3 regions of the Paenibacillus suaedae genome follow, and region 2 is predicted to be linked to each of the others. Evidence: riboswitches for the same ligand, from Rfam matches in the RefSeq annotation. Region 2 holds a riboswitch; each other region holds the start of a gene.
The links. Region 2 has a riboswitch for cyclic di-AMP ahead of RQP50_RS28015 (C40 family peptidase). Riboswitches for the same ligand answer to the same signal wherever they lie in the genome.

Region 1 (11,097 bases), on a different contig from region 2:
ATGATTTAGACAATATTCAAGACTTCCCACCTTATATTGAAGTCCAATTGCCAAATGTTGAAGGAGGATACTATGAACTATCAAAATGAAATCAGAAACTTCATTCATCAAAATTTGTCCATTAGCGAAGATAACATTGAATTCTCGGATGACGACAATTTCTTCAAATTGGGTTTCGTCAACTCGCTGTTCGCGATGAAGCTTGTAAATTTTGTCGAGCAGAGGTTCGGAATCGAAGTCGAAAATGAGGATATGGATTTGAAAAACTTCAGCACGGTCAATAACCTACTGGCTTTGATCCATAAGAAAGTGAATGTGTAAGTAAGATCCAGCACCAAACCAATACGATAGGGAGGTTGAAAAGATGAGCAATCATAACAAATATCTGTATTTGTATTTGGCCATCTCGTTTGGCGCTTGTTGGGGGATTGGGCTTGCCTATATGCTGTTTGGGGACATTCTGGTTCCGATTACAGGACCTCTCACGCTTATGCATCCGCTGACTATCATTGCGCTTTACTCACCATCGTTCGCTGGATTAATTGCGTATTATGCAATGGGCGGTTCAAAGGCAGTGAAGGGCGTGTTCTCCAAACTGATTCCTAGAAAACAAGACTTGTTCTGGTTCCCTGTATTGTTAGTAGTCGTCATTTTGTTCGTAGCGACAATGCACTATGGCTCAAAGCTCTTCGGCATTCCTCTTCCGCAAATGACATACAGCATTTCTGACATGTTCCTAATTGGACTGTGGAATCTGATTGAGGAGACAGGGCTTATCGGTGGAATCTTTGGCTGGATTGGCTTTTTGCTTCCTTTTCTTCAGGGCAAATTCAAAAACAATGTTACCAGTTCGCTGCTCACTGGACTCATATTCGGACTTTGGGTGCTGCCAGGCTACGTGATCTCTTCCTATGAAACTAGCACCTCCTATTTTCTCTACGTTATTCAGCTCATGTTCTTCATATGGTTCCAAAGCTACGTGTTCAATGCAACAAGAGGCACTCTGCTGTTCTATCTCTTCACGTTCTGGCTGACAGCAACGGGAAGCCGACTTCAGTTCTATTACTTCAACGCGCAAGTACAGATTTTGCAAGTCAGCTTCTTCTTAATCGCTGCGATCATTATGCACTTCATCTATAACAAGCAGAAAGAAAAGAACAACTATGAATTGCAAATGTCTCCACAATTCATTCAAGCATAACGGTCTATTCATCGTTTCCAGATAATCAAGGATGCTCATTCGTCTTCCAACATGAAGGTATTTACAGCATGTTGACTTATGAGCATCTTTTGCTTTGAGCATGTGCTATTCATGCTCGACTCATGCTCGACGGTAATCTTGTTGGCGAATACCAACTGGGCAAATATAATAGAGACAAGGATGACATAAAAGCGCGGGAAGAGCATCTGGCTAGCTGGTTATTGAAGATGGGCTTCTAAATGTCATTCAATATATCGGTCAAAAGGTGATGAACATAACGAAAATCGCAGCATTTCACTTACCGGAACACATTTCGCCTGCGGAGTATGATGATTTTATGAGCAAGGTTGCACCGCAGCGAAGAGATCGAATTAGAAAATTTAAGTTTGTTGAAGATGCGTACCGCTCTCTGTTTGGAGAATCTTTGGTTAGAGCAGTGTTATGTAAGGATTACGGATATACAAATGCAGACATACATTTTGAACACAATGAGTACGGCAAGCCACGTGTCGCAGGAGACAGCGACTTTTCCTTCAACATTTCTCATTCAGGCTGCTGGGTGATGATGATATGGGGGCAAGGAGTGCTTGGCATTGATGTGGAGCAAATAAAGCCGATTGACTTGTCGATTGCGCGCCGTTTTTTCTCGATGGAAGAAACGGATGCTCTAATGCAAAAAGCCGACGCGGAGAAGTTAGACTACTTCTATACACTTTGGACATTGAAAGAAAGCTATATCAAGGCAGCCGGAAAGGGCTTATCTATTCCGCTGGATTCCTTCTCCATCGTTGACAATGGGGCAGGGACATTCGAATTGAAGCCGGATAAGGAATCGGTACGCTTCCATACGTTCGAGCTGGAACATGGTTATAAAGCGGCAGCCTGTACAGAAGGACATGAGCAGCATGAACGATCGCCATCTATCTCATATGTAACGATGAATGATTTGCAGCAGTGGATTCGATGAATAATTGGAAGATAGGAAGAGTTGAAAAGCCGTCCCCAAGTTCGAAGGAGAACGTGGAGTGACGGCTTTTTGTTATGGTTTATCGTTTATAGATTTGGCGATAGCGAGCAGGTGTAAGTTGTTCAAATTTCTTAAATGACTTAATGAAGTAGCTCGGTTCACTGAAGCCAAGCTCATTGCTAATTTCCGAAATAGACAGATCGGTAGTCTCCAAGATTTGTTTGGCCCACTCGATTTTGAGATGCGGTATGAACACCGAGAAGTTTTCTCCTGTTTCTTTCGTAAAAATACGACTGAAGTAGCTGGGACTGACATGGCAGAGTGCCGCCATATCCGTCAGCTTTACGTTCTCGCTCTTGTGTGTATAAATATAATCGAATGCAGGCTGAAGCATCGAGTTGGAGGCATGCATTTGCTGATTTTTCATCTTGCTAATTTGATTGTCGATCAGCGTGTTATCCAGTTCTGCCTTGAATGTCTGAATGCTGCGATAGCTATGGTCTGCTAAAAACTCGGATGCAGTCTTCTCACTATGAAGCGCCTGCCGATACATTTCAATGGTTGTATTTTTGGAAATGGCTTCCTCTACAATGTAATTGCATAGATGATAGAGCATTTCAGAAATGGTGACAACCTCATCATAGGACAGTTCCGGCAAGGAGCTGTATTCTGGTTCGAGATTCTTGAACTTTCGATTCGCATCCGCATTAGCGGGTCGGTTTACAATTTGTTCGAGCTCCATCGGATTGTCACGCAGCTTGACTTGTCCGGCCATTACTGCCCCCATATATTGATTATTCACGATAATCGGAATGGCAATATCGACAATGTTAAAGTGGCACAAATAGATATACGGCTTATTCAGCCGAACAGCCTCTAGACCGCCGCGTGCATCGCACTTCTGGCAGTATTGCGACAACGATTCATCTTGCCGTATGGCCTGGCAGAAGCTTTGGCAATGACTATGCGCTGTTACTGGGATGCCCTTATAGTCAGTCGTAATCACGGCCATCTTCGTCACTAAGGATAGCGAGTCTTGCAGCTGCTGCCATTTTTCCATATCGATGATGCTCTCTAAGCTAAAACGGGAACTCACGATGACTCATTCTCCTTTTGTTTGCATAGCTAAATTATAGCATATTTTTCTGGTTGAATGACAAGATAATACCATTCGGCGTACAAATGATAAGAAAATCCGATAAGATAGCGCTTTATTTCGCAATAATAGTTCAATGATCTGGTTCATTGACGGTTCTATAATAAACATATAAATAGCACAGAGGAGGCATTTAATCATGAGAAAAGCGTTTATCAGCCCAGCCAAATATGTACAAGGTGAAGATGAACTGTATAACTTGGGTTATTTCATTCGAACATTCGGAGATTCTGCTCTTCTGATCGCTCATCCAGATGATGTGCAGCGTGTAAAGCATAAGCTTGAACATACAATGAATAAATACAAAGTTACGTTAGTTGAGAGCGGTTTCACTGGAGAATGCTCTCGTCAAGAAGTAAAACGATTACAACAGCTTGCTATTGAGCATAATTGCTCATGTACAATTGGACTTGGCGGTGGCAAAGCGATTGATACAGCCAAATGTGTGGCAGAAGGGGAAGCGCTCATTATCGTTCCAACTATTGCAGCAACTGATGCGCCAACTAGCCATTCCGCGGTCATGTACACGCCTGAAGGGGAATTTGACGATTATGCTTATTTCAAGCAAAGTCCTAGTGTGGTCATGATTGATACGACTGTCATTGCGAATGCGCCAACGCGCTTCCTCGTAGCAGGCATGGGAGATGCGCTCTCCACTTACTTCGAAGCACGTGCAACAGCAAGCTCTTATTCGAATGTAAATGCAGGACTGCCTTGTGGTGCAATGGGAGGAGTAGCACCTGCCAAAGGTACGAAAGCAGCACTCGCACTTGCGAAGTTGTGCTACGAAACATTGCTTGAAGACGGTGCGAAGGCGAAGATGGCTTGCGATGCGAACTTGGTAACGTCTGCACTGGAGAACATTGTAGAAACGAATATTCTGTTGTCTGGATTAGGGTTCGAGAGCGGCGGATTGGCGGCAGCTCATGCCATCCACAATGGATTAACTTCACTTGAAGGCACTCACTTTTATATGCATGGCGAGAAGGTAGCCTTTACAACATTGGTGCAGCTTGTCCTTGAGAATGCAAGCGCAGCAGAAATGAACGAGGTATTGGAATTCTGCGTAAGCATTGGTCTTCCGGTATGCTTAGCTGATCTCGGTGTAACAAGTGTTACGAACGAGGAATTACAGGCAGTTGCACAGAAGGCGTGCATCCCTGAAGAATCTATCCACTCCATGCCGTTCCCAGTCACAGAAGAGATGGTCGTATCGGCGATTCGAGTGGCTGATATGATGGGTCAACAATTTAAAGGCCAGAAGGACGTGTAAGGAATGAAAAAAATATTGAATCAACCGGAAACATTGGTTCGGGAAATGTGTAACGGTATGGTGCTTGCACATCCGGAACTGGAGTTCATCAGCAAATACAAGATTGTCAAGAAAAAAATCGTGAATGAGAACAAGGTTACGTTGATCAGTGGCGGAGGAAGCGGTCATGAACCAGCTCACGCTGGATTTGTTGGACAAGGCATGCTCGATGTAGCCGTATGCGGTGATGTATTTGCATCCCCATCACAAATTCAAATTTATCAAGCGTTAAAGGCCTCTGCAAGCAAGAAGGGAACGCTGCTCATTATTAAGAACTACAGTGGCGACATTATGAACTTCAAAAATGCGTCGCATCTAGCCAAAGAAGACGGAATTCAGGTCGATTATGTCAAAGTGGACGACGATATAGCTGTAGAGGACAGTCTATACACGGTTGGCCGCAGAGGTGTTGCAGGGACAGTGCTCGTTCATAAAATTGCAGGTGCGGCCGCTGAAGAGGGCTTGGAGCTTGCAGAAGTGAAGGCGATTGCTCAGCACGCGATCGACAACACAAGAAGTATTGGATTCGCGCTTACCTCATGCACAGTTCCAGCAAAAGGAACACCAACGTTCCAGTTGAATGACGATGAGATCGAGTACGGCGTAGGAATTCATGGGGAGCCTGGCATTCGCCGAGAGAAGATCGCTTCTGCTAACGAACTGGCGAAGAAAATGGTTGCGGATTTGTTCCGTGACATGAAGATTACAGCAGGCTCTAAGCAGGAGTTAGCCGTGCTGATTAACGGATTTGGCGGTTCCCCGCTGCAAGAATTGTACTTGCTGGCGAACGCTGTAGTTCGGGAGATTCATGCGCAACAAATTACTCTTGTTAAAGTATTCGTAGGCAACTACATGACAAGTATCGATATGGCTGGTGCGTCGGTGTCGGTTATCCGCTTGGATGAACAGCTTAAGCATTACCTCGAAGCAAGCTGCAATACGCCAGCGCTGCAGGTGAGTGGTTCATTTGAACCAATCCATCCTGAGGAGATGTCCGAAGCAGGAACTGCGAGCCACGAGGTATCTTTTACAGTAGAGACGGACGAGGCCTTCTCGAAGGTCGAACATAATGTGTTCACGGTTAATAACCTGATCTATCTAACAGACAAGATGAGCGAAATCATTATTGAAAATGAAGTTCCATTCTGCGAGTTGGATTCACATGCAGGTGATGGCGACTTCGGTATGAGTGTGGCGAAGGGCTTCAAGCAATTGAAAAGAGAATGGCATGACATCATTGCACATCATTCAGATAACATGGGCAGCTTCCTCCATGCTTGCTCGTTAGTTATTATGGAGCATTGCGGCGGCGCTTCTGGCCCAATCTGGGGTTCAGCATTCCGTGCAGCCAGCAAGTTCGCGGGCGAACGCGTAGAATTGACCGTTTCTGAATTTGCACAAATGATGCAAGCAGTTGTTAAAGGCATTCAAGACACGGGCGAGCGCTCATTTGGAAGAGGAGCTGTAGTTGGGGATAAGACACTTGTCGATGCGTTGGCTCCATTTGCAGATGCGTGGGTACAGAGTGCGTCTGAGGGCGATGATGTGAAGACTGCTTCTGTGAAAGCGGCAGAGGCTGCTGTTCAAGGTGCAAAGTATACAGAGACAATTGTAGCTCGTATGGGAAGAGCGGGGGCGGTTGGCGAACGGAGTCTTGGCTATCCTGATGCTGGTGCCTATGCGCTTGGTGTGATTTTCACAGCGTTGTCCCAAGTGATCAAGTAAGAAGCGAGCGAATTAGGAATAGAACAATTTCCGACCAAATGGAATACTAGAAAAGTAGAACCGGAGTGCAGTCTAGCATACTCCGGTTCTTTTCGTTTGGAAGATATTATAATTAATTACAATATATTTGAAATGATCTCCTGTATTATCCGTGTTAGGATCGGAAACGTACCACAAAACAAGCCGAAGCTCGTCAGAGCGCGGGGGAACCGATTCATTGGGGTGAAGTCGTGTAGCGACAGGGGAGTCCACTTTAACCCGAACCCGACAGCTAACCTCGCAGGCTGCAAAGGGAGAGATGTACAGGATGAAGAAGACATTTAAGAAAGTTGTAATTACAAGTGCGATTGCATTGGCACCGGTTATGGCGGTGAACTCTGCTATGGCAGCACCCGTTAGCCCAGTGCAACAGCCGAATCCAATGATGAACTCGAATTGTTCAAACCTGGGTATGAATATGGACTTTGATAAAGTATTCCAAGATAACTCGGAATTGAAGCAAATCTTGTCCAAATGGATGGAAGCCATTCAAAAAGAAATTGGGAATAAGCCAATCGTTCCGCCTCCCGTTCAAAAGCCAGAGGTGGACAAGCCGGAAGTAAATAAACCAGAAGTTGAAAAGCCAGAAGCAAACAAACCTGAAGTTGAGAAACCTGAGGTAGAGAAGCCAGAAATCGAGAAACCTGAAGTTGAAAAGCCTGAGGTTAACAAACCAGAAGTAAACAAGCCAGAAGCTGAAAAACCAGCAACACCTGGTGACAATAAACCAACTGCGCCACAAGACAACAACAATGCGAACAGTGACTTCGCTAGCCAAGTTATCGATTTGGTGAACCAAGAACGTGCGAATGCTGGTTTGCAGCCATTGAAATCCGATGCACAATTGAACAAAGTTGCGATGATCAAGGCGAAAGATATGAATGATAACAACTACTTTGACCATCAATCTCCAACACTTGGCTCCCCATTCGATCTGATGAGAGCACAAGGTGTCAATTTCAATACTGCTGGCGAGAACATTGCCAAAGGCCAACGTAATCCGCAAGAAGTAATGAACGCGTGGATGAACAGCGATGGACACCGTAAGAACATCCTGAACTCCAGCTTCACTTCCATCGGTGTTGCATACTACAATGGTGTGTGGGTACAATCATTCACAGGCTAACGAGTTAAGTATGTAGATATCACATCAAGAACCTGCAGGTAAATGCAGGTTCTTTTTTTTGTATTTAATCAGGCGCTCTACAAGAGAATAACGAGGAAATTAACAGAAATGAAGTTGATCTTATATGTCTCTGTTGAAGACCGGATTCAGTTTCTTTTCAATGTTATACCAATTGTGCCATTCTGTTGTTGGAACGATGAATTCTCTCATTGCTGCACGCATCCATACAGATCGAGCAAAATTTTTAACATTTATGCGTCTACAGCGATAAATCACTTTGTCTTCATTGGGCAGCTCAACCTGCATAAGCCACGCGCAATAGGACGTGAACGACAACTTATTAAGCTCAAGCATTGACAAGACGGCTGTCGCCATGCGTTCATCTTCCTCTGTTCGCAAGATATGATTCGCATGAAGAAGCATGTGCTCAATGGCACTGAGAAGCTTCTTGCATTCCTCTGGGCCAATGTGTGGACTGCGTACACAAGCAGCCATGACATCTGCGATGTGAGCTGGAGCATGAGCCCATCCTTTAACTTCTACATAATCGCGATAATCGTTCTCCTGCATGCAATAATCAACAACTCGCTTCGCAATGTGTTCATATAAAGGCTTGCTTATATAAGGCTGTTGTTCATCACGCTTCAGAAGCAGTGCGAGTAAGAGGGCGGAGAATGTACGTTGGAAGACCGAATCGTTCTCAGCAGTCCCAATTCCTTTGAAAAGCATTTGGTCTGATAACGTCTGATGAAGAAGCTCTGTTAGTTGTCCAGCGGTCAGGATTTTTTGTGTAATAAGCCATTCATATAATATCCCGTATGCAAGATCATCCCTCAATTCAGGATCTGTAGAGCCAAGTAGGCTGACTACTTGTTGTACGGCTTCATATTGTTCGATTTCTGTTGGTAGCTCATATTGATGATCCATAATTGAGCGCAGCTGCTGCTTGTCCATGAAATGAATCCCCCCATTAAAGATGTTTAGGTATTTGTATTCGCTAATGAATAATCATAAAAAGAATGAGATGATCATTTTAACATGATAGGAAAGAAATGTATATGTAGACGAATGGTAGTAACGAACGAAATCATGGTTTCTAGCAATACGGTATAGTTAGCAAGTAAGGAGGGAATGAATAAGAAACCCCCTGAACATAATCGTTAAGGGGGTGGGCGATAACTTTATACCCAACCGAAGGCTCTAGCGAGCTGAGCCGTGGCGAAGGTGACAGCTATAGCGATTCCAAGCGGAATAACGGCAGATAATATTGTCCATTTTGCACTCTTCGTTTCTTTATAAATGTTGAATAATGTCGTTCCGCAAGGGTAGTGGAGCAAGGAGAACAGCATCATGTTCAATGCAGTCAACCACGTCCACCCATGCTGCAGGAAGATATCCTTGATGTTCTCCATTCCATCTGCATCAACCATTGCCCCAGAGGACAAGTAGCCCATTAGCAAGATAGGTAGGACAACCTCGTTCGCAGGCAAGCCGAGCAGGAATGCCATAACGATGAATCCATCTAAGCCAATAGCATGGGCGAATGGATCGAAGAACGAAGCCATATGATTCAATACGCTGTCGCCACCGACAAATACGTTGCCAAGAATCCAAGTCAGAACGCCGGCCGGTGCCGCAATAACGACAGCGCGAGTCAATACGTTAAGGGATTTGTCACGTGACGACAATAAAATCGTCTTCCAGACTTGCGGTCTGCGGTACGGTGGAAGTTCAAGCGTATAATGTGTGGGCACACCGCGCAGTGCTGTTTTGGACATGACCCAAGATACGGTCAAGGTGACAACAATCCCAATCATAACCATACCCATCACGATAGCTGCCGTTACGATCGTCTGCATCCCGCTTGCTACACCTGCTGCCATGAACAGAGATGACAACAGAATCAGGGTCGGCCATCTGCCGTTGCATGGTACGAAGTTATTCGTTAATATCGCTAGCATGCGTTCTCGTGGCGATTCGATAATCCGTGTAGACAAGATCGCTGCTGCATTGCATCCGAAGCCCATTGACATCGTCAAGGCTTGTTTTCCGTGTCCGCCTGACTTTTTGAATAGACGATCCATGTTGAATGCAACTCGAGGCAGATACCCGAAATTCTCAAGTAACGCGAAAATAGGGAAGAAAATAGCCATTGGCGGCAGCATGACACTGATTACCCATGATGTACCGCGATATAAGCCGAGTACAAGAATGCCATGCAACCAAGCAGGAGCATTCATTGCTTCAAATGCCGTGTTTAAGTACCCTTCAATCACTTCGAAGAAGGAAAATATCATTTCCGACGGAACATTCGCTCCAGCAATCGTCAACCAAAATACAACACCCAAGATGGCGAGCATGATCGGAAAGCCCCAGATCGGAGAGGTTAGAATCTTGTCTAACCGGTATGTGCTTTTTAATTTCTTCTTGTCTTCATAGACAACGGCTGCACTGCATATATCACGCGTCGTACGATAAATATCCGTTACAATTCCGTCCCGAATTGCTTCTCCGCTTGCAAGAGTGCGTGCTCTGGACAATAAGGAGTCCAATGATTCTGAATTAGTGGCAAGCGGTGTGGCCATATGAAACAACTCCCTTCACGGTATCTGCGACCGGCGAGTTCCATCTGGATCTCATCGAATTGATCAAGCTCTCATCACCGTCAAGCAGACGAAGTGCAATCCATCTTGTTGGAAATGATGTGCCAAGCTTCTCCCGAATGATCGGTTCTAGTGCTGCGATTTTCTCTTCTATATCCTCGCTATATTGCACGAGCAGCGGGGCAGGTACAATCTTGCCGGAAGCTACGCCCCTAATTTTCTCCATCATTTGATCAATCCCAGTACGGTGTCGTGCAGAGATCGCCACTGCGGGTACACCAAGCTTCTTCTCAATCGCATCAATGTCGATCTTAACACCGAGCCGCTTCGCCTCGTCCATCAAGTTAATACAGACAACAACGCGGTTGGTCATTTCCATCACTTGCAGTGCCAAGTTCAAATTACGTTCCAGTGATGTCGCGTCCAATACGACGAGTGTCACATCGGGTTTCTCAAAAATAATATAATCCCGAGCGGCTTCCTCGTCGGCGGAATTGGAATAGAGCGAATACGTACCTGGCAGGTCGACCATTTTATAGGTAGTACCTTCATGATTGAAGTGGCCTTCTGCTGTTAGGACGGTTTTTCCCGCCCAGTTTCCCGTATGCTGCCGCATTCCTGTAAGGGAATTGAATAAGGTGCTTTTACCGGTATTTGGATTGCCGGCTAAGGCAACCGTATATTGTTCTGTCATTGATCATCACTCCCAACTATTTCGCCATACATGAGTATGCTTTCTTCCTTGCGAAGCGCTATCGTTGTATTATTGACTCGGAATGCGATCGGATCGCCGAGCGGACTGCGCTGCAGCACTTCGATCACATTGCCTGGAACAAAACCGAGATCAAGCAATCTTCTCCGTAGTACTCCTTGAACTTCGATTCGATTCAACCGTACATGCTGGCCTGTGCCAGCACTGTATAGCGTTACGACATTTGAATGCATTTGATTCACTCTCCTGATTTCAC
Region 2 (11,097 bases):
CATTACCGCTCCCGAATAAGCCAGCAGGAAGGATTCCAGCCATTCGATGGCCGCCATATCCAAATGATTCGTTGGTTCATCAAGCAGCAGAATGTCAGGCTGCCTCAGCAGCAGCGCTGCCAGGCCGACCTTCGTCTTCTCTCCCCCAGATAACGAGGAGAAGGGGCGGCTATATTGCTCTTCCGCGATCCCGAGTCCTGCACTGATCCGCCGAATCGAGGCCTCCATTTCATAGCCGCCTGCCCGCTCGAATTGCTCCATCATCTGTCCATACTGCTGCAGAATATGGTTCAGTTTCTTCTCATCTGCAGAGATAGCAGGGTCGGACATGGTCACTTCCACCTGCTTCATTTCTTGCTCTAGGCGGCGCACTTCCGCATAACTCTCAGCCAATACATCATATACAGAAGCGGATTCATGGGCAGAAGGTACCTGATCGAGCAATCCAATTGTCGCGCCTTTGCGGATAAACAGATCCCCTTGATCCGGTGTGGATGTCCCGCTTAGCATCTGCAAAATTGTTGTCTTCCCCGTTCCATTGCGGCCAATCAGTCCAACCTTTTCTCCGTCTTTTACTTCAAATGACACATCTGAGAGCACCAAGTTTGCTCCGTAATATTTTTTCACATGCCATAGGCTAATGATCATGTCGATATCCCCCTCGGGGCGTGAGCAAGACGCTGCCTCCCGGTCTGGAACAAAAAAAGGCTGCAGGGAAAAATCCCTACAGCCCTAAATAAACCTAAATCCGATCAGGTTAAGGCAGGAGAGTCTTCACGCCGTATTGTCGTATTCGTATTAGTAAAAATGGACACACGTATCCCGTTGAGAACTACATCATGAGTAATTCCAAACATTGCCATTGGAAGTTGGCTAATACGAATGTTCGGCGTATTGAAATTCATCTCCTACCTCACCTCCTGTTCCTGTTCTTCAGTCCGAAGAACATGTTATTCATATATATTACCACATTTTAGAATATCGGTAAAGGGACAGCTGGATACCCTGCCCAACCCCTACTTGCTTCCCTTAGGATCATCTTGATGTACAATGGTTATACCTAAGTTCATTCTTTTGTAATCTTTATCCATCGAAGAACGTCTTCGTTTCTTGTAGAATAGGACTCGCATCGGATTATCATATCGGAGGGAACCAAGCATCATGAATTTGCGGGAACTTGAATATTTCAAGGCCGTTACTGAACAGCATAGCTTTACAAAAGCAGCTGAACAGCTGTATGTGTCCCAGCCTTGCATTACAGCCGCTGTAAATCGGCTGGAGGAATTTCTAGGTGTGCAATTGCTCGAACGCAATAAGAAAGAGAAGGCTGTGCATGTCACGCCGCAGGGGGCGTTATTTCTAGCCAGAGTCGATAACATTTTGTCTGAAATTGATGAAGCTATTGTAGAAGTTCGTAATTATAACAGCTCCAACATTCATTTTGGCTTGCCGCCAATTATCGGAGCCTATCTGTTCCCTTCCATGTTCGCTTACATAAGGAAGCGGTATCCGCATGTGCAATTTAAAGTAACCGAGTACGGTTCTCGCATTACAACAGAGCTGCTGCAAGAGGGTAAGCTGGATTTAGGCATTATCGGACAGGCAGATCAAGAACCAATCTCCGATCTCCATTCTGTGCTGCTCTATGAGGATCACTTAAACGTGTGTGTGCCTGACACTCACCCACTCGCGACTCGAGAGTCCATATCCATTGCTGAACTCAAGCATGAACATTTTATCGTGCTGACGGAAGCTTATGTACATCATGAACAACTGATGCTCGCTTGTGGAACATACGGATTCAAGCCGAATATTGTATTTGAATCAGATGAAATTCAAACCGTTAAGTCGATGGTAGCCAGTGGGGCAGGCATTTCCCTAATCGTCTCTATGGCGGTCAAAAATATGCCTGGTCTTGTAGCCATACCACTTGAGGATCCGTTGTACTTCTATATTTATTTATGCTGGAAGGAAGGACATCATCTGTCGCAAGACTGCCTCAGCATGATCGAGTGCATGCGCCAGCTCCCACTTCAAGAAGCATAACGCCGAACGGATAAATAACAGAGGACATAACTTCCATTTCGTTACTATAAATAAAATTTATTAGCTTATATGCGGAACGTATTTCCCTTTTCCCCACTAACGTAGCACAATGGTAGCATGGGGCTTGCGGGGCTTATGTTCAGCAGCGAGTCTCCTTGGAATGATAAACAGGGAGCTGATTGTAGTATGCCAGTCGCACTGGACATCAAAGAAGAGTCGTTGCAACTTCATAAGAAGCTGCACGGCAAGATTGAAGTGACTAGCAAAATTGAGGTGACATCCCCAGAGGATCTGAGCCTTGTATATACACCAGGGGTGGCTGAATCATGCCGCCTGATTGCAAATGATGCGAATGCTGCCAACGAGTATACGTCACGTGGCAACATGATTGCCGTTGTGACAGACGGTTCGGCCGTTCTCGGCCTCGGCGACATCGGCCCCTATGCGGCTATGCCGGTCATGGAGGGCAAGTGCATGCTCTTCAAGCAGTTCGGCAATGTCGATGCCTTCCCAATCTGTCTATCCACGCAAAGTGTAGATGAGATCGTGAACATCGTCAAAAATATGGAGCCTACCTTCTCCGGTATTAATCTGGAGGACATATCGGCACCACGCTGCTTCGAAATTGAACGGCGCTTAAAGGAAGAAACGAATATCCCCGTCTTCCATGACGATCAGCATGGCACTGCTATCGTGCTGCTCTCTGCGTTAATCAATGCACTGAAAGTGGTAGATAAGCAGATGGAGGACGTACGCGTTGTCATCAATGGCGCCGGCTCTGCAGGCATTGCCATAGCGAAGCTGCTGTTGAAGGCAGGCATTCAGCATGTTGCCCTAGTGGATCTGAAGGGCGTAGTATGCGAAGGCGAGGAATGGATGAATCCTGCGCAGGCAGACATGGCGAAGGTAACGAATCGCGGACATCTACGCGGTACGCTGACCGATGTTGTACGCGGAGCAGATGTATTCATCGGGGTATCCGCACCGAAGGTGCTGACGCAGGAGCATGTGCGCTCCATGAATGTGAAGCCGATCGTATTTGCAATGGCGAATCCAACGCCGGAGATCTTCCCGGACGAAGCGCTTGCTGCTGGAGCGGCAGTAGTATGTACAGGTCGTTCGGACTTCCCGAACCAAGTGAACAACCTGCTCGCTTTCCCTGGCATCTTCCGCGGCGCACTCGATGTTCGTGCTATAGATATTACGGATGATATGAAGCTGGCGGCAGCCCGCGGTATTGCGGCTATCGTTACCGATGCAGAGCTCAGCCCGACGTATATTATCCCGAACCCGCTCGATAAGCGTGTCGTGCCTAGCGTTGCATCTGCGATTGCTCAGGTTGCGATCGAAACAGGAGTCGCACAGGTGAAGAAGATGCCTGTATATCGCGTCTAAGTCACCTTGTTGTAATGAGTGAACTCATCTCTATAATAATAGAAGGCCGCTGCACCGATCACGAGATCGGAATAGCGGCCTTCTTTAGATGTAAATGATTATGCTAGGCAAGCTGTGCCTTCACTTCTTCTGGCGTACGCTCCCACCACTCAGCATTGTGCGTCATAAGCAGCTCACGCAGCGCTGCCTTGTCTTCTGTATTCAGCTCTTCGACGAGCACGCGGCGCTTCATTGCATAGTCCATCCGATTGACGTGGTCTGCGAGCATCTTCCAGCCGCGCTTTGCCTCCGTGTCGATCAGCATTTCACAAGCAGCCAAGCCGCCGTAGAACGCACCTTCCGCAGAACGATCGACTGCCACCCATACGATCCAGCATTGGCGGCCATTCGGAACATCCTCTTTATTCGTAGAGAACTTAATTCCACGCTCCACCTTACTCTTCGCATGCATCGCGCCTAGATCGATGTACGCCGTTCCTTCATCGATGATGACGGGCGACACGTTGTTCAGATCGATACTACCCGAACCAAATCCTTTATGCTTACCACTGCTCATTACGTTCAATGCCAGCGGCTTCTTTACTTTCTTATCTGAAGATTCCATTTCGTCATGCGCTCCTTCCTTACCACGTACTCAAAATCATTTTCATTTTAGCTAATAATCTGCAAAAAGCCAACATATACATGCTGTAGATGCTTGTCAACGGGAGGTAAAAACGTATGATCCGAAGCAATGTATATCGCCGGCTTCTATTCACTGCCTTGTTCCTAGCCGCCTGCAGCTTCCTCCTCGTTCGGTTCTGGCCGTCTGGATCCGTTCCGTCCCTTGGACCCGAGGTGAACAAGCAGGCGGTTCAGGAACCCATTACGCAGCAAGCCGTGGAGACCCCCAATGCGGAGGTACTGAGTGAGCGTATTGCCGAATACCATATTGAAGTTAAACTGGATGAGTCTACACATACCCTTATCGGCAAGCAAACCGTAACTTGGACCAATCCTGGGAGATCGACTGTCAATGAACTGTTCTTCCACATGTATCCGAACGCTTTCCGTTCGCCCGATACCACCTTCATGAAGGAGTCTGGCGGAAAATTGCGGGAAGACAAGTTCCCTGCGGATGGATATGGCAGCATGACGCTAAAATCGTTATCCACGGTTGACGGTATGTCCCTGATGAACCGGGTACAGTACATTCAGCCAGATGACGGAAACGCGAAGGATGAGACGCTTCTGAAGCTGCGTCTTACCAAGCCAGTACGAAGTCAAGAGAAAGTCACACTTCGCATGGATTTTGAAGTAAAACTGCCGAAAATATTTGCACGTATGGGATACGCCGATAATTTCGTGATGGCTGGCCAATGGTTCCCTAAGATTGCTGCCTATGAAAAGGCAGGGGTACGCGGCCGGGCATCAGAAGGCTGGGATCTGCACCAATATCACGGTAATTCCGAATTTTACTCCAATTACGGCATTTACAGTGTACGCATTCAAGTACCCGACAATTACATCGTAGGCGCTACAGGCTTTCCAACGAAAACCCCTACGATAGCAGACAGAAAGAAATTTTATCAATTCTATGCGGATGATGTTCATGATTTCGCGTGGGCCGCATCTCCAAACTTTGTCTATTTTGAAGAGCCGTTCTCTTCTAGCCAAGTACCAGGGGTTCGTATCAAGTTATATTTAGACCCGAAGCATAAAGATTTGAAGGAGCGTTATTTCTACGCTGCGAAGACGGCTCTGTCCAAGTTCAGCGAATGGTACGGCAAATACCCGTACTCTACCTTGTCCATTATCGTGCCTCCTAAATTGGGCAACGGAGCTGGAGGAATGGAATACCCGACCTTGATTACAGCATTCGGTGCAGAAGATGAGAGTCCAGGTTACGATTTAGAACGTACCGTCGTTCATGAGATTGGACATCAATACTTTTATGGACTTCTCGCCTCAAACGAATTCGAGGAAGCATGGCTCGATGAAGGGTTCACTTCCTATGCAGAAGACAAGCTGATGGAGCAAGAATTCGGAGTACTTCCAAATAACGCAATACAAGCCAGCTACATCACAGATCCGGCTCCACTGAAGCTGAATGCATGGCGCTACAAAAATCAAAATCATTACGCAGAAAATGTGTACATGCGTGCCAAGCTGGTGCTGCTTGCAATCGAGAAGCAGGTCGGGGAAAAAATGATGAGCCGCATTATGAGAACTTATACGCAGAAGTACCGTTTTAAGTACCCAACTACATCAGACTTTCAGCGAGTCGTTGAGCAGGTAACTAACCGCAAGTGGAATGATTTCTTCCAACAATATGTGTACAACGGCATGATGGCAGACTTCGCCGTGGAGAACATTGATTCACGTACGATTGAATCGAATGGGTCTACCCAATATGAAGCGACTGTCCATATCCGCAAGCTCGGTGCCAATTATCCATCCATTCCGATCGTATTCGGGTTCTCGGATGGCACGACGACTCGCAAGGGATGGAATGGAGAGGGAGACCGCATTCAATATACCGTCACCCATAAAGCGCCGCTCAGCTGGGTCATGGTTGATCCTCTATATTCGATTGTCGTTGAGAACAAGCACATCAATAATTATATGCGTGCTCATGTCGATGAACCTGTCCGTACACGAGTTAATTTATCCGTCATCAAGGTAATCGAAGCTGTTACGAACATTTTGGGGTGGTGATAGTGTGAAGGCTTATGTGCGTTCAGGCTGGAATTGGTGCAAAGAGCACATCTATATATGGGTCATTCTATTCTTGTACCAACTGTTATGGGGGTTCTTCCTCTATCGCTTCGTCGATGGAGTGGTAACACCTATCCTGCGCCGTTACCCAGATCCAGCACCTACCGAGATGAGCAGGCAGCTCTTTCTGACCGAAAGCCAGTTCTATCTAATGAAGACGAATGACTATTTCCCTTACTTATGGGCTATCCTCGGATTCGTTGCCGTCCACATGCTGCTTACCCCCTTCATTCACGCGGGTGTATTCCATGCTATGTCACGGCCCAAGCAGCAGGGGCTTGCCTTCTTCCAAGGGATCAAGCTCGCTTGGAAGCCAATGCTTGTCCTCTATCTACTCGAGACACTGCTCATTATCGCACCAGCTATATGGTTCGTTCCTTATGCGGCGCATGCCCTGTCCACATCGGCTTCTCTATCTTCCTTACTCGTGGCAGTGGCACCGTTCGTAATCGCTTGGTTCATTGGCGGCTGGCTTGTTCATCAATTGTTCTTATTCCTTAACTTCGGCGCTGCCTCAGAAACACCATTAATTCGATCTGTGACAGCCGGAACTCGTCGCTTGCTTCCCATTCTAGGATTGTCACTTCTCTTTATTGGTATCACCATTGGCGTAGGCATATTGTCCACAACCGCGGCGGCCGTGTTCACCGGAATTACCGCACTCATTATTCAACAGGCATTGCCTGCCATTATGACTATACTTAAAATGTGGGGATTGTCTGCACGCCACGCTGTCTGGCAGGAAGCAGAGCAACAGATGAAATAATGAGGGTTCTGATTGAACGCAATTTAGTTACAGAGTTACAAAGTTACAAAGGGTTACGATGATATTGAAGCAGCGTAACCTAACAAAATGAATTAAAAAACTTGTCTATCAGCGAAAAAAACGCTGATATGACAAGTTTTTTTCGTGTCAAGGACAAAAAATATTTGTCAAAGGAATTTCCGTCTGTTACAATAAATCTAGATTTATTACAACTTTGTCATGAAAGCGGCACTAACTCTTGCAAAATTGTTACTATCGCACGCAGCAATACATAATCCTAAAACCAGAATGCCGAGTTTCCGGGCGGACCGGAAAGCGGGGGAACCAGTTTTTACGGGTGAATTGATCTTGTAACACAGGGATCATAGGGGTCCTTCAACCGAACCCTCCAGCTAACCTCGCAGGCACGGAAGGAGCTTTCCCTTTGAAGAAGAAGCTAGTTACAGCGGTGCTCGGACTGAGCGTTCTGTTTACTTCGTTCAGTGCAGGCAGCACATTCGCAGCATCCAAAATGGACAACACGATTGAAGGTTTGCTTGGCATTTCGTACAAGTATGGTGGTACAACAACGAAAGGCTTTGACTGCTCCGGATTTACGAAGTACGTGTTCAACAAGTTCGAAATTGATCTTCCTCGCACATCTTCGTCGCAATTTGACTCTGGTGAGAAAGTTAGCAAAGACGAGCTTCGTCCAGGAGACCTGGTCTTCTTTGACACAAGCGGCGGCAACGGTGTATCGCATGTCGGCATTTACGTAGGCAACAACAAATTCGCACACGCTTCGACAAGCAAAGGTACACGCATCGACAGCCTTAGCATGGACTACTATGAGCAGCGCTATGTTGGTGCTCGTCGCGTAATGAGCGAAAATGACTTTTCTTCTATCGCTACAGACAATCAATAGGTTGGAAGTTTCCTGCACTCTTATAATGATATGAACGACTACATAACCCGATGAGAAGCGCCCCGCGCCTTTTCGTCGGGTTGTTTCATGCTATCCCCTTTATCCCCGCTCAACTTCAGCTTCTTTATCCTATGCATCTCTGCATGTCAACGATTCATACTTTTATCTATCTTTACGAAATATTTCTTTTTCAGTTTCAACCATTTTCATCGCCATTAAACAACACAAGGACATGCGCTTGTGCGCATGTCCCGATATCTTGTCTGGATATTCACTATTTTCGCATAGACGCTTCTAATTTACTTGACTGACCCATTCGATTCTTGAAATTTCGCCTTAATCTCTTCTGGTGTGAGCCCATCCACCTCTGCTCGATGCTTTTCTTCCTCGTGCTGAAGCTGAGTCTGACGATCCTCGACATGCTTCCCATTATTGTGATGTTTCTCGTGGAACAGTCGTCCTTTTATGCCTAATTTCTCGCGTAATTCCTGGTGAATTTGCTTATTGCTTTTGCCTTCTGTCGAAATTCCGTGTTTCTTAGCGAGCAATTGAATCTTCTTCTCGCGCAGCTGCTTCATCTCTGCACGAATCTCCTTCATTTGTGCCTGTACTTGTTCTAATTGCTTATCCGTCTCCGTGCTCTGCTGATTCGGCTGTACTACAGCTTGAGATGAAGTGACCACTCGTACAGCAGCTTGCTCTCTGCTCTTATCTGTTGCAGCATCTAGCGCAGTTCTGCTTTGCGCTGCTGCAGGTGAAGCCATCAAGAGAAGCATTAGGCACGTCCACGCTGCTACGGTTGAATTGCGTTTCATAGGTTCCACCTCCTTATGTAAGGGATGGCTATAGTATGTTCGTAATTCCTGAAATGAAACTGAAAATAAGCTAAATATTCACTTAGAGAGAATGAAGCACTTATCCATTTATATTCTGGATGCTAATTGAGCCGACAATTCTCTATCAAGTATCTTCTGCATATATTCCAGCAGCAGTTCTTAATCCAGCCAGCCCTTCTCCCTGGCAGTTCGAATCGCCTCAATGCGCGTACCCGCTCCTACTTTGCTAATCGCATCCGACATATAGTTGCGCACCGTCCCATAGGATAAGAACAATTTGGCGCTAATATCCTGCATGGACAGTCCGTTCTCAGCAAGCAACAGCACTTCCTTCTCCCTCGGGGATAACGGACAAGGGTCTTCCCACGCAGCCAACGTTAATTCGGGACTCATCACCCGCTTGCCTGCATATACCTGGCGAATGGCATCCGACAATTCGTCGCTTGGGCTGTCCTTGAGTAAATAACCGCCTACACTGGATGCCATTGCACGCTGGAGATAGCCTGAGCGAGCAAAGGTCGTCAGCATAATAATCCGACAGTCCAGCCCCTTCTTCTTGACTGCATCCGCGACATCCAGCCCCGTCATAAGCGGCATCTCAATATCCAATACCGCGATATCCGGCTGAAGTTCCTCTATAAGCGACAGCGCTACACTGCCATTCTCGGCCTGTCCAATCACTTCGATATCATCCTCAAGCGACAACAAGGTGGCGAGTGCACTTCGCAGCATCTGTTGGTCCTCTCCTAATATCACTCGAATCATGATGAACCTCTCCCCTTCCCATCGCGGATTACACGCGGAATGACTAACGATAATGCCGTTCCCTTGTGGGCACCAGACTCTATAGCAAGCGTCCCGTCCACAAGCTGAAGCCGCTGTTTCAGTCCGGCCATGCCTGTCCCACTTGATTGCTTAAGCTGGTGCTCATCAATTCCGATGCCATCATCTGCAATCTCCAATCGAACCCTTGCCTCTTCCACCTCAACCCGAACCGAGCAATGCTTCGCCCGGCTGTGCCTGACGACATTCGTTAAGGTCTCCCGGAAGCACATGGCGAGAATCGTCTCCTGCAATGCTGATAACGGCAATCGGTTCACAATGCTTGGGCCTGCTGCTGAAGGGCTAATTCCCTCGCTGCGTTCCTGAAATTCCAGCTCAATTCCTGCGGCAGCGCATAGCTGCCTTCCATGCTCATATTCCTCTGCAAGCTTGACGATCTTCATTTCAGTTACGAGTTGACGCATCTGCTTCAGCGCAGCACGCGAGGTTTCCCGAATTTCCCTCGCTTCAGCAATTGCCCGTTCCGGATTACGTGTAATCAGCTTTTCTGTCACTTCACTCTTAAGCGTGATCAAAGACAATGTATGTCCAAGCGTATCATGCAATTCACGTGCAATGCGCTGGCGCTCTTCCTGCTGGGCCATCCGCTCAAGCTGTGAGGTCGCTGCCTGCAATCGTTCCGCCATCTGCTTGTACTGCCCAGCAGCACGCATGATGAATGGCATGACGAGCACACCGAATAATGGAGGGAGAAGCAGCGTATGAAGGGATGACCATGCGGTTACTGTATCCAAGCGTTGAGACAATCCAATTACGATACCTACCGCCATGACGGCAGCTGTTCCTAAAATAATGGAGGTCTTCTGCCTGCTTATCATCTGCGCGATCATGAACACCATATAAGCATACATAGGGTGATAGAATAGGATAAATACGAGAATAATTGCAGCCTGAACAGCCAACCACAGCATTGCCTGCTTCTCGTGCTGGTACTGCAGCCAAAATGCGATCACTAGAAACAGAAGCAGCGTGAACCCCACCAATACCTTGGTCGGAGTCTCACGCAGCAGGAAAAAAATAGGCACGCATAAGTTGACGAGGGAGATGTAAGGCTCCGCTCCCTCTTTTTCGGGAAATAATCTCTTCTTGACTACGTTCACTTACATCGCTTCCCGTCTGTTAAAGATATAACTCGATATTACCATGAAGATCATGCCACAGCCCAGAAGAATTACCCAATCCAGCAGGGCAGGACTCCCCCCAGCGAGCATACTCCATGCACCATGTGCATAGCGGTAGGATGGCAGCCATTCTCCAATGACTTGCATCCAGCTTGGCAATGTCTTCAGCGGCATCCACAAGCCTCCCATGATGGCAAAGCCCATGAGCAAAATGTTCGCGACCGCAATGGAGGCATCCGCGCTCTTCATCGTTCCTAAAATAGAGCCGATCGCCAGGAATGGAATGCTTCCAAGCCACAGCCACAATCCGCATGTCACCCATTGTACAGCAGTCAACTCAATGTGATAGGCAAAGTAGGCAGCAGGGAAAATGATAAGAATGACGAGCAAATGAACCAACATATGCGATACGATCTTAGCGCCAATCCA
Region 3 (11,097 bases), on a different contig from region 2:
GCGTTCCGCCAGCAGAAGCAATCGCATCTGAATTGGCATCCAAATCCTGCGGAACGGTACCTCCTTGGGCGATAACCCAGCGTTTCACCGCATCAACAGCCCCTTTGCGCACGCTGCGCCCATCCTTCAGGTCAACACCGCTCATGCGTGTTTCCGCTTTGAACGGGATGAATTCCCCTTGTATAGCAAGTTCTGCTTCATACTTAATTCCTGCCCTGGATACCCAATCCACGACAGAGCGACCTTCAGGTGTCTCATCATGATGAGAGGCAACAGCTGCCCACTGAGACAATGTGTTTACATTCGTTCCTTGCACCGGAATGAGTTCATGAGCCAAGCGATTCCCGAACGTAATGGTTCCCGTCTTATCTAGAATAATTGTATGAATATCCCCGCAGGCTTCAACCGCCTTACCTGACGTTGCAATGACATTGAACCGAGTTACGCGGTCCATACCTGCAATACCGATCGCGGACAGCAACCCCCCAATCGTAGTAGGAATCAAGCAGACCAGCAGGGCAATTAGCACCGCCGCATTCAATTCGACCTGCAAATAATGACTGAATACAGGCAAGGTCACAACGACAACCAAGAAGATAAGCGTCAAGCTGACAAGTACAGTATGAAGAGCAAGCTCATTCGGAGTCTTCTTGCGCTGCGCGCCTTCAACTAATGAAATCATTCGATCTAAGAACGATTCTCCCGGATCGCTTGTAATCCGAATACGAATCTCATCACTAATTACCTTCGTTCCAGCAGTTACCGAGCAGAAATCCCCGCCTGCTTCTTTCAATACTGGCGCAGACTCCCCAGTAATCGCTGATTCATCCACAGAGGCCAATCCGGAGATGACCTCGCCATCGCCAGGAATCGTCTCCCCTTCACGAACGACTACGACATCACCCTTACGGAGCTCGGATGAGGATACGCGAACCGTTCCACCTTCGGTTATCTTGTTCGCCCACAAATCCCGCTTCGCCTGCTTCAACGAATCCGCCTGTGCCTTGCCGCGACCTTCAGCGAGAGCCTCAGCAAAGTTCGCGAACCAAACCGTAATGAATAAGATGAAGCTGACCGCGCCGTTGAACCAACGTGGCATTGGCGAACCAAAGGCATCCGGCACGAACGTAAGCAGCAGTGTAATAACGAAGCCAACCTCGCAAATAAACATCATCGGGTTTTTAACCATCTGGCGCGGATCGAACTTCCGCAGCGCATCGATCGATGCTGCCCGCATTAAGCTGCCTTGGAACATGCTCCGTTCCTTGTCTTGATGTGTATGCGTACGCGCCGGTTCAAATGGCGCAGGTGTTTTCATCTGTTTTTCCGTCTTCATTTTCCGTTCCCCCTTATTTCCACAACGTCAGATGTTCTGCGACCGGACCGAGCACGACTACCGGGAAGAACGTCAGAGCACCCACAATAAGTACTGTGCCGACAAATACGATACCGAACAGCGCCGTATTCGTCTGGAACGTACCACTTGTGTTCGGAATTGGCTGCTTCTTCGCCATCGATCCTGCTACGGCAAGGAGCGTAACGAGCGATACGTAGCGCCCTAAGAACATGACAATACCTGTGGAAATGTTCCAAAACGGCGTTGCATCTCCCAACCCTTCAAACCCGGATCCATTGTTCGCCGCAGATGATGTAAACTCATATAATGCTTGCGACAATCCGTGGAATCCTGGATTGGACAGGGTGTCCGCCTGTGTAGCAACTGCAATTGCAGTCGGTACTAGAATCAATATCGGATGCACCAGCAAGGTAACCGCCAGCAGTTTCATCTCCTTACTTTCCAGCTTGCGGCCCAAAAATTCAGGTGTCCGTCCGACCATGAGACCGGATAGGAATACGGCGATCATGACGTACAGCAGCACGTTCATAAATCCAGCACCGACGCCGCCGAATACGGTATTCAGCATCATATTCGCCATCGGGATCAAGCCACCGAGTGGTGTCAGCGTGTCATGCATATTATTGACTCCGCCCGTCTCCGATGCAGTCGTAACGACCGAATACAGTGACGATTGCACAACGCCAATGCGCACTTCCTTCCCTTCCATGCTGCCTGTTCCACTTAATCCTGCTGTGTTCAGCACAGGATTGCCCATATGTTCGGCCGTAAGCGATGATCCGAGCATAATGAGGAACAAGATTGCCATGGAGACGAACAGCACTCGCCCTTCCTTCTTGTTGCCGACCATGCGGCTGTAGGCAAACGGCAGCCCCGTGCACAGCATCAACATGAGTAAAATATGAATTAAATTCGTCACACCGTTCGGATTCTCGTATGGATGTGCGGAGTTCGCTCCATAATGGCCACCGCCATTGTTGCCAAGCTCCTTAATCGACATCATCGAGCCTACGGGCCCAAGCGGAATGTGCTGCTCTGCTCCTTCAACAGTTACTGCACTTTCCATTGGACTTAAGGATTGCGGAACCCCATTCCAGATGAACAGTACACTGGCAACGATCGCAATTGGCAGGAAAATGCGCGTAATCGAACGCACAAGGTCTGCCAAGAAGTTGCCGAGCGGTTTGCCAGTCAACCCTCGTATAATGGCCATTACTGCCGCTAGCGCAGTAGCAGGTGACGTAAACATCAAGAAAATAATGCCCGTCATTTGTGACAGCGGAGACAGTCCACTTTCACCGCTATAGTGCTGCAAGTTCGTATTCGCCATGAAGCTGATCGCCGTATTGAATGCTACTCCCGGTTCCATGCCAGGAATGCCATTCGGATTGAGCGGCAATACCCCTTGAAGGCGGAATATTGCATACGTCACCACAATCATCAGCACGTTCGTGGCAACTGCCGTAAAGGCGTATGCCTTCCAGCTTTGCGATTGATCCTTAATGCCGAAACACTTAAATAAAATACGATCTATCGGACCAAATACAAGATCCAGCGGTCTTGGAGCTCCGCTATTATCAAACACCCCTGCCATATATATTCCGATCGGACGCGCTATCGCCAAGGCAAGCAATAAGGTAATTCCAATGGCGATCCATTCGATTGCACTCATTGTTCCGTTCCACCCTTCTCTAATGTACAAATATCAATAATCACTCTGCCCAAACTAAAATCGTTCCGGCTTGACTAAGGCATATAGCAAATAAATGAACAGTGCCGTAATTAAGGTGAATAACACGATCATCATGAGCGATCACCCCGTTCCTCCACTTCCGTCTTGCACCAATGGAGAATACCCAATACGCTTAGTCCAAGCAGTGCGAGAAGAATCATCATGACTGCATCAAACATAGTCCCTTCCTCCTCCTGAATAAGGTTCTCATCTCTCCAGGCAATGCTGCCGCGATCCCGCTCCTACCAAGACTTCCTGCTCAGTAGGAACGCGCAGGCAACACAAAAAGCCACACGGAAAGAGGGACCCTTTCCGTGTGGCCTATTTCGCGCATCGTCAAAAAAACGTGCGCGTAATGTTCCACGACGAAATAAAGGCTGCCTCCTTGGACGCTTACGAGGTTAGCTGACGGATTCGGGCGCGAAGAGTCGCCCTACCGGCCAGGAACGGATTCCTGTGCCGGATTCACCCCTTGCGCGAACTGCAGATGTACAGCTGGCGCACTAACGTTGGTTCCCCCGTTCCCATGAATGGGATTCAGCGGTGAGCATTGCCTATATGGATTAATTAGATGATATCTGATAGTAAAAATGAAACTTGATCCGATTGCGTATAAATGACGTAATTCGCGCCAAGCAATCGGTAGATCGACTGCGGATGATGACGTTTCGTCACGATTGTGATCGGATCCGTCGTCCATTGCCGGCATATTTGAAGCAGCCGGCAGGAAAGCGCAAAGCTCTGTTCAAACACATAGATTCGGCCAATCGGGACATGAGGGACGGCCCACGCCTTCGGCTCCGTCGTATTGATCCGGCATATGGAATGAACGCCAATACCTTCTAATCGCTTTGCCAATCGCCCATTATGGGCAATTCCCGCCACCGAATATCCTGCTCCTTTCAACTGACGTATGAATTCAATCCCCGTCTCACAGCCTGCGAACACTGTAATGACCCGGTCCGCATCGTACATATCCAGTTCCTCCTGTTCATCTGTCCGAAGCCCTACTTGCAAGAAAGAGGTGCGTCGCCATATGATCAGGCGCGCCTCTCCCGTACGCTTACGAGGTTAGCTGACGGATTCGGGCGCGAAGAGTCGCCCTACCAGCCAGGACAGTAATCCTGTGCCGGATTCACCCCATGCGAACGGTGGCTGCTGACTGTCCACTCAGCTCCATTCACTTGATTGGTTCCCCCGCTTCCGCTTCCTGCGGAATTCAGCGATTGAGACGCAACGGATAACGTTGTTGTTGCTGAACTGAATCTTACGCCTTTCCCCCTCCTGCTGTAAATGAAATGAAAACCATAATTTCTCCATTTCCGGGCAATTGTGATCAACTAATCCCATCTTATCTCTCATTACAGCATCATTACCTCGCAATTTCTCAACTTTGCTTATGCGGCGATGATTTCATGAGAAAAACAAAGAAATTTAAATAAATACCTGTATGTAAACGCTTTGTTTGACCATTTGTTTGGATTTCCTGGATTGGATTCTATTTACAATCTCTATTCCAAAAGGTAGGATACGCACAACAACTGAGACGCTGCTTGCAATCGATTTCGATCTGCACGGCAGATATTGCATCTCATCGAGAGGAGGCACGATATGCAAGACCTAGAACTTGCACAATTACTAAGTCACAAGCTATCTGAACACTGGGGAAAATGGAGCGAGCAGCATGGAGACAGAATCGTTCAACCAGAAGAGATGGACGTTCATCTTGCTTCCGACCTTGTTTATATTCGACTTCAACCGCGTGAACAGCTACTCGACAGTGCGGAACACAACTATAGCGGCAGCACTCGTCTACGAGCTCACAAGGCGATCTCCCAATGGGAAGTGCAGCAGCGTGGAATCATGTGGGATACGATCATTCCTCGTGCATGGGGAGCAAGCGTTATGCGCATGTGGCTCGATCTACCTCTGGTAGGCGGAACCACGCTTGACGTCATACAACTGGAGCCACATTCAAGCAGGAAGCTATGTCTCTCCCCTTGAAACCAATTTATAGAGAGCTGTAAACGAAAATCAAGTTTCTGACGATGCGCAGGCATACAACTGCGCATCGTTCTACCCCGTTTACCCAAACGTGATACTTGTTCAAGTTCCTTCTTGCCCGAATCCTATCACTCGATAGCTATTAAAAAACAGCCCTCCTCTTGCCCATGCAAGCGTCAGACTGTTCACTTCGTTATGCTTGATTGGCATAGGACAGTTGATGTGCATCTTCATATCCTTTCGCATACCCCACCCGATATCCATCTTGATATGCAGGATGCTGAATGCGATGATGAGTCGAATGTGTTGAGGCAAATTGCTTCGTTGTACGCCGACGATCGGGCTGCTTCACAACCTGAAGACGGCTTTGCGATTTCCGTTGCGGAACCTGCTTGCCCGCTTTCCTTACGCTTCCCGTTGATGCAGTGCCGCTAACCAACTTCTGCTGTCCTATTTGCCGCCGGGATCTCCGTGCTCGCTTCAGCTTATTCACTTGCAACTTCTCCCTCCTCCACTCTCATCTCCTCGAATTGACAATCCGGATGCAGCCATGGAGGCGCAGCTGTGCCTGTCTTGCGAATACGGGTCTGAAAACCTGTGACCATGCCGCATAGTGCAAGCTGATACATGGACAACAGACGAATATTGTCCTTGAGCAATTTCGTTGCAGCTTCTGAATGTGCTGTGAGGTCAGCCATTTGATTCAACATACGTGCCAATGCGGATTGGCTCTGCACAATAGCCTTGATCATTTCAATCTGCACCTGCTGCTCCTCGTGCGCTGCAGCCATTACATTTTGTCTCCTATTCCGAACTCTCCATTCAACATGCCCCCTCCGAGGCTATCCCCGTAACCCTCGGATTCCTCACGCCGGAGCAGTACCTTCATATTGTGGGACAGACTGACTTGCAGCTTCGTCAAACTCTCGATTACTTCAACCACTTGCGCATGCACGTCAAGAGGTTCGACAATCTGTTCCCGATGATTCGTGAACGAATGCTCTGTCATATGATTCAACGTCCAGTTGCGCATCTTCTCGGCCTCTACTGCTTTAGCTTCTAGGATCTTCGCTACATTGCCCTGCATCTTGGCCATAGCCTCCAGAATGCCGTGATAGGACTGTTCTCTATTCATGCAGATCCCCCCTTGCATGCGCATTATTCCTCTGCATCATCCGAAATCTCCTTCAACACATGCTGCAGCTGTTCCGCCATCGCTTCCTCTAGCTCCGCGATTCCGTTCAGATAAGCTACGATACTTTTCGTTAATGCCTGGGAGTATTCCTTATAATCGTTCTCCCCCCCGAATTGAGGGTCAACATCCGGCAGTGCATGCACGATTTGCGCCATGCGAACCGCTACATGCCGCTCTGCGTCAAGCACGCGCGCCATATGCCGCTGCGTATATGACATTTGACCAATCATGTCCGTGATGAAATGTTGCAATATTCTCCCCTCCCAAGCACAAGGCCTAGCTTCCATTCTTCAATTCCTCAAATGTGATAGGAATGAATGACCGGGTGCGCCATAATTGGCAACTGTTCCGTTAGGTCGCTTCTCTCTTGTTCCGTACGGATTGCTACCTTATCAGCGAATCCCCAGCGGTTCAGCGCATGATCACTAACAAGCTCTCTGCATGCTTCACCCTCACGACGATAATACTTTCCTAGTTCCGTTTTAAATACAGCACCGTCAGGAATCTTTCCCTCTGTTGCATGCTGTTTACTCCATTTCTGCGCAACCGCAGCAGCCTCAATTGGTACTCCTGTTGGCCAGCCTCGCAATTCAAGCTGACTTACCCTTACAATCGGGATACGCAACTCCCCTTGAACAGGACGTTTTGCCCCATTTTCAATCCAATAATTTGCATCGTTTAGTCCAGTAACTGCCACCTGAGACGGATAAAATGCCTGACATTGCCGGCCCGCAAGCATCCCATGCTGCGTACGAATACGCTGAAGCCAATCATAAGCATTGCCCCACTTCTCTTGAAAGAAAGCCGCATGCTTATCCTGACTAGATTGAGTGTGACCATCCTGCTCCTGCAGGCTTGCTTGGAACGAGCGATGGATAAATACGTCCCTCGATACGATAAGCTTGAGCCCTAGCAGCCGCATGCGCAAATGATAATCTTCATCTGCAAATCCGCTATTCTCAAATCGCTCATCAAAGTATCCATTCGCTTCAAATGTGCTGCGGCGCATAAGGCGGCACACATGGAACAAACGATCTGTGCTATGCCACCGACTTGCATCTGGGATATTATATTCAGCAGCAAAGTCATACATATCTTTGATATGTTCGTAAGGCACAGGTATCTGCTGTTCGCCGTCAACACGGTTCGACACTGATCCAACCATACCAAATTCTATGTTGCTGTGTAAGCAATTCAGCATACCGGACAACCAATTCGGCGTTACGAGCGTATCACTGTTCAATATGCATATCGTGCTGCCTTTGGACATCATCAATCCAGTATTGATTGCACTTGCCAGACCTCGATTGGTCTCATGGCTGTGATATCTAATCTGTCCGCTAAGCCTTTGCAGATAGGCCAGCGTATCATCGGTTGAGGCATCATCAACAACGATCACTTCGATCGGTCTGTTCGTATTCGAGAAAATACTGTCCAAGCACTGCTCCAGCTGATTCCGTTGATTATAAACAGGTAAAATGATGCTCGTTCCGTCGAATGAGGTGCCATACCGTTCTTGACCTGCCTGAAAGCCTCTGACATAACCTAACGAATAACCATGATCGAATCGGTCTTGCCTCCGGTCACCCTTGCCCTTCCCTGATAGCTGGTGTGTGCTGTTTGATGTTCGAGCTCCTGCCCTCCACGTCTTCTGCAGTACCGGCCGACGATGTCGAGTCATAAACGTGTCACACCTCCCCTTCCCCTTAATGCAAGTTCACACTACCGAATCCAATCTCAACTTCATATTGCAATGACTCCATCCGCGATCTTGTTCGCTAAATGGCCGAAATCAATGGCCACTTTGTTGTATCGCTCTGCTATTTGCTGTGCCAGGATGACCGCTGGAATTCCTGCCGCTACCAAGGCGATATCAAATTCATATCGGGACACCTCATCTAGAATGCGTGGGATATCCGTTGTCCCCCGAACAGGAGCAATTGTACCGGTAACTGTAATTCCTCGCTTCCTCAACATGGATGCTAATCCCACGGCGGCATTGCCCACAGTCAATACGCGGCGCCTTCTAAGCAAGCCATACAGGTGTCCCTGCAATGCAATAGCGTAATTCACTGTCGACACGGTCAGCCTCATATCACCCATGTGTATGCCATGTGCACGAAGCACCGGCAAGAGGAGGCCATGGAAATTCGGAGAACGGAAGGTAGGTACACCGACAAATGACGCTTTGCGCACAGCTTCAGCCAATTGTTCCCGGCAATTATGATCAGGAATTTCAAGTCCTGCATAGGCCAGGAAATCGCCATGTCTCCGCACGAGTTCAGTCGAAACGACCTTATCATGTGCCAAGGCGAACATCTCTCCATCACCAAGTCGGACAAGGGACATCGGTCTTCGCTCTTCCAGCGCCTTATGAAGCTCTGCGCATACTGCCTCCGGTTCTATGAACGACTGCAACTGATGCCGGAACTGTTCGAAGCCTGCAGTGATGACGTCTTCTACGGATATATCAGGGAGATACGTATTCTCAGGCAATAAATTCGCCAGAATCAACTCGCCTCCCTCATACCTTCCATGACGGTATCCATCTTCAAAGCTAAGCCGCTTCTCATCCTCCAGATTGGGGATGGTTGGAATGAATTGATGAATAACAGGGTCGTTTTTTCCTAGCTTCGGCAGCCTCGACTGCTTCGATAGCTTCGATAGCCTCGATCTCAGAACCCCCTTTTTCCGTAACCCTCTTCGCGCCCCTTTGCGTCTCAGACTGCCCGCTCGACCATTCTTTGTTCGCAATCGCTTGCCAAGCGGACGACGCTTTCTTTTGCGTGGAGTACGAATAGAAGCTGTAGTTAGAATAAGCAGCGGCCTTTTGCGGCCCACAGTCGTACTCATGCCTTCACCTTCCCTTGTCATCATGCAGTTATCTGCCTATAAAGCCTATTATGCCTGAAGCCTGAATCAGCGTGCGCCTAAATAAGCGCCGGTGCGAACCCTCTCCCACCAAGTTCGGTTGGATACATACCAATCGATCGTTTCCTGCATCCCTTGCTCCAGATTGACGGCTGGGCGCCAGCCCAACTCACGCTCACTTTTTGCTGGGTCAATGGCATAACGCTTGTCGTGTCCAGGACGATCTGAGGTAAAGGAGATGAGTGATTCCGGTTTATCCAGCACTTGAAGAATCATCTTCACGATGTCAATATTCGTACGCTCATTATGCCCGCCAATGTTATAGACTTCCCCTGCCTTGCCCGCTCTCAATGCCGCATCAATTGCCGCACAATGGTCTGTAACATACAGCCAATCCCGTACGTACATCCCGTCACCATATACAGGAATCGGTTCATCATACAATGCACGCAGGATAATCGTCGGAATAAGCTTCTCTGGGAACTGTCTTGGCCCATAATTATTGGAGCATCGAGTAATTACAACAGGCATTCCATACGTATGTGCATAAGCTCGCACAAGCAAGTCAGATCCCGCTTTCGATGCAGAATAGGGGCTGTTCGGCGCCAATGGAGACTCTTCTGTGAAATAACCTGTATTGCCTAGCGATCCATATACTTCATCCGTAGATACATGAATGAACTTCGAGATCTGGTGACGCTTCGCAGCTTCCAGCAGCTGAAGTGTTCCAAATACATTCGCACGAACAAATGCCTCTGGATCAGAAATGCTGCGATCAACATGGGACTCGGCCGCGAAATGGACAACCGCATCATACGCCGTCTCCGCAAAGATCTGTTCGAGACGCGCCTGATCTGTAATGTCCGCTTTAATAAAACGATAACGACCGGATGTTACAACGTCCCCCACATTATCTGGGTTGCCAGCGTAAGTGAGTGCATCCAAATTCGTAATGCGCAATCCCTCATATTGAGAGAGCATATATAAAATAAAGTTGCTCCCGATAAATCCCATGCCGCCGGTTACGAGCAAATGCGTCACAACCGCACCTCCCACAATTGCTGCGAAGCCTCTGATAAGGAATCGAATGTACCCGCATCGATCCACCATTGCTGAAGCGTATTGTATTGCAGCTTGCCAGCTTGCGCGTAGCAGTTGTTCACGTCGGTAATTTCCAGTTCCCCTCGCGCGGATGGCTCAATTGCACGAATATGTTCGAACACCTGAGTATCGTACATGTATATGCCAGTAACACAATAGGATGATGGGGGGCTTTTTGGCTTTTCTACAATGCATGCTATTCGATCTTGATGCTCTCTATCGAATTTAGGGACGCCGTATCGATGCGGATCCTTGACTTTTTTGAGCAGAATACGGGCCTCTCCAGCATCTTGTTGATGAAACGCTTCTACATAAGGGGTTAAATTGTCCAAAAATAAGTTGTCGCCCAGCAACACAACAAACTTCTCATCCCGCGTCAAATAGGGCTCTGCCAATGACAGCGCCTGCGCGATGCCCCCTGCTTCATCCTGAATTGCATACGTTATGCGCACCCCCATAGACTGGCCGCTGCCGTAATACTCGGTATACAACGAAGCAGACATTTTACCAATCACCATGAAAATGTCGGTTATGCCCGCTGAGCGCAATCGTTCTATCCCATAGCTAACCATAGGATGTTTGCCTACAGGTATTAAGTGCTTATTCATTAGCTTGGTCAGTGGATAGAGACGGGTTCCAGTCCCCCCAGCCAATATGATGCCCTTCATGACGTACATCCTCCCTACATGAACATATGCGTTCGATACTTGATCTCGCACATTTATCCGTTACTTGCGCGCATTATATGTTGAAATGATCATACTGGTGTGTGGATACGGATATGATTTCTTCAACCAACATTTCTTCCCCTTGCAATGCGCTCTCGCTCCACGTTGT

Region 1: another riboswitch for cyclic di-AMP. It lies ahead of RQP50_RS22660 (CAP domain-containing protein); the one in region 2 lies ahead of RQP50_RS28015 (C40 family peptidase).
Region 3: another riboswitch for cyclic di-AMP. It lies ahead of RQP50_RS25875 (hypothetical protein); the one in region 2 lies ahead of RQP50_RS28015 (C40 family peptidase).

Annotation. Positions count from the first base shown of each region.
Region 1 covers NZ_JAVYAA010000006.1:282,433-293,529, reverse strand. The annotation lists gene RQP50_RS22695 (HAD-IIIC family phosphatase) at 1-89, shown strand, start outside; gene RQP50_RS22690 (acyl carrier protein) at 73-321, shown strand; gene RQP50_RS22685 (hypothetical protein) at 365-1,201, shown strand; gene RQP50_RS22680 (4'-phosphopantetheinyl transferase family protein) at 1,470-2,168, shown strand; gene RQP50_RS22675 (PocR ligand-binding domain-containing protein) at 2,248-3,264, opposite strand; gene RQP50_RS22670 (glycerol dehydrogenase) at 3,464-4,597, shown strand; gene dhaK (dihydroxyacetone kinase subunit DhaK) at 4,601-6,361, shown strand; cyclic di-AMP (ydaO/yuaA leader) riboswitch at 6,533-6,662, shown strand; gene RQP50_RS22660 (CAP domain-containing protein) at 6,669-7,526, shown strand; gene RQP50_RS22655 (DUF2785 domain-containing protein) at 7,647-8,480, opposite strand; gene RQP50_RS22650 (nucleoside recognition domain-containing protein) at 8,708-10,111, opposite strand; gene RQP50_RS22645 (FeoB small GTPase domain-containing protein) at 10,089-10,823, opposite strand; gene RQP50_RS22640 (FeoA family protein) at 10,820-11,074, opposite strand.
Region 2 covers NZ_JAVYAA010000011.1:47,039-58,135, reverse strand. The annotation lists gene abc-f (ribosomal protection-like ABC-F family protein) at 1-648, opposite strand, end outside; gene RQP50_RS29425 (RAxF-45 family protein) at 753-905, opposite strand; gene RQP50_RS28040 (LysR family transcriptional regulator) at 1,162-2,046, shown strand; gene RQP50_RS28035 (NAD(P)-dependent malic enzyme) at 2,233-3,441, shown strand; gene RQP50_RS28030 (YwhD family protein) at 3,545-4,045, opposite strand; gene RQP50_RS28025 (M1 family metallopeptidase) at 4,162-6,138, shown strand; gene RQP50_RS28020 (hypothetical protein) at 6,143-6,964, shown strand; cyclic di-AMP (ydaO/yuaA leader) riboswitch at 7,244-7,385, shown strand; gene RQP50_RS28015 (C40 family peptidase) at 7,389-7,868, shown strand; gene RQP50_RS28010 (serine protease) at 8,168-8,683, opposite strand; gene RQP50_RS28005 (response regulator transcription factor) at 8,864-9,469, opposite strand; gene RQP50_RS28000 (sensor histidine kinase) at 9,466-10,647, opposite strand; gene RQP50_RS27995 (ABC transporter permease) at 10,648-11,097, opposite strand, start outside.
Region 3 covers NZ_JAVYAA010000008.1:210,715-221,811, reverse strand. The annotation lists gene kdpB (potassium-transporting ATPase subunit KdpB) at 1-1,255, opposite strand, end outside; gene kdpA (potassium-transporting ATPase subunit KdpA) at 1,350-3,029, opposite strand; gene kdpF (K(+)-transporting ATPase subunit F) at 3,084-3,161, opposite strand; cyclic di-AMP (ydaO/yuaA leader) riboswitch at 3,465-3,642, opposite strand; gene RQP50_RS25875 (hypothetical protein) at 3,657-4,064, opposite strand; cyclic di-AMP (ydaO/yuaA leader) riboswitch at 4,135-4,324, opposite strand; gene RQP50_RS25870 (hypothetical protein) at 4,701-5,093, shown strand; gene RQP50_RS25865 (hypothetical protein) at 5,287-5,586, opposite strand; gene RQP50_RS25860 (hypothetical protein) at 5,579-5,884, opposite strand; gene RQP50_RS25855 (restriction endonuclease subunit S) at 5,884-6,228, opposite strand; gene RQP50_RS25850 (hypothetical protein) at 6,252-6,539, opposite strand; gene RQP50_RS25845 (glycosyltransferase family 2 protein) at 6,587-7,969, opposite strand; gene RQP50_RS25840 (GT-D fold domain-containing protein) at 8,032-9,141, opposite strand; gene rfbB (dTDP-glucose 4,6-dehydratase) at 9,208-10,200, opposite strand; gene RQP50_RS25830 (sugar phosphate nucleotidyltransferase) at 10,197-10,928, opposite strand; gene RQP50_RS25825 (glycosyltransferase family 2 protein) at 11,051-11,097, opposite strand, start outside.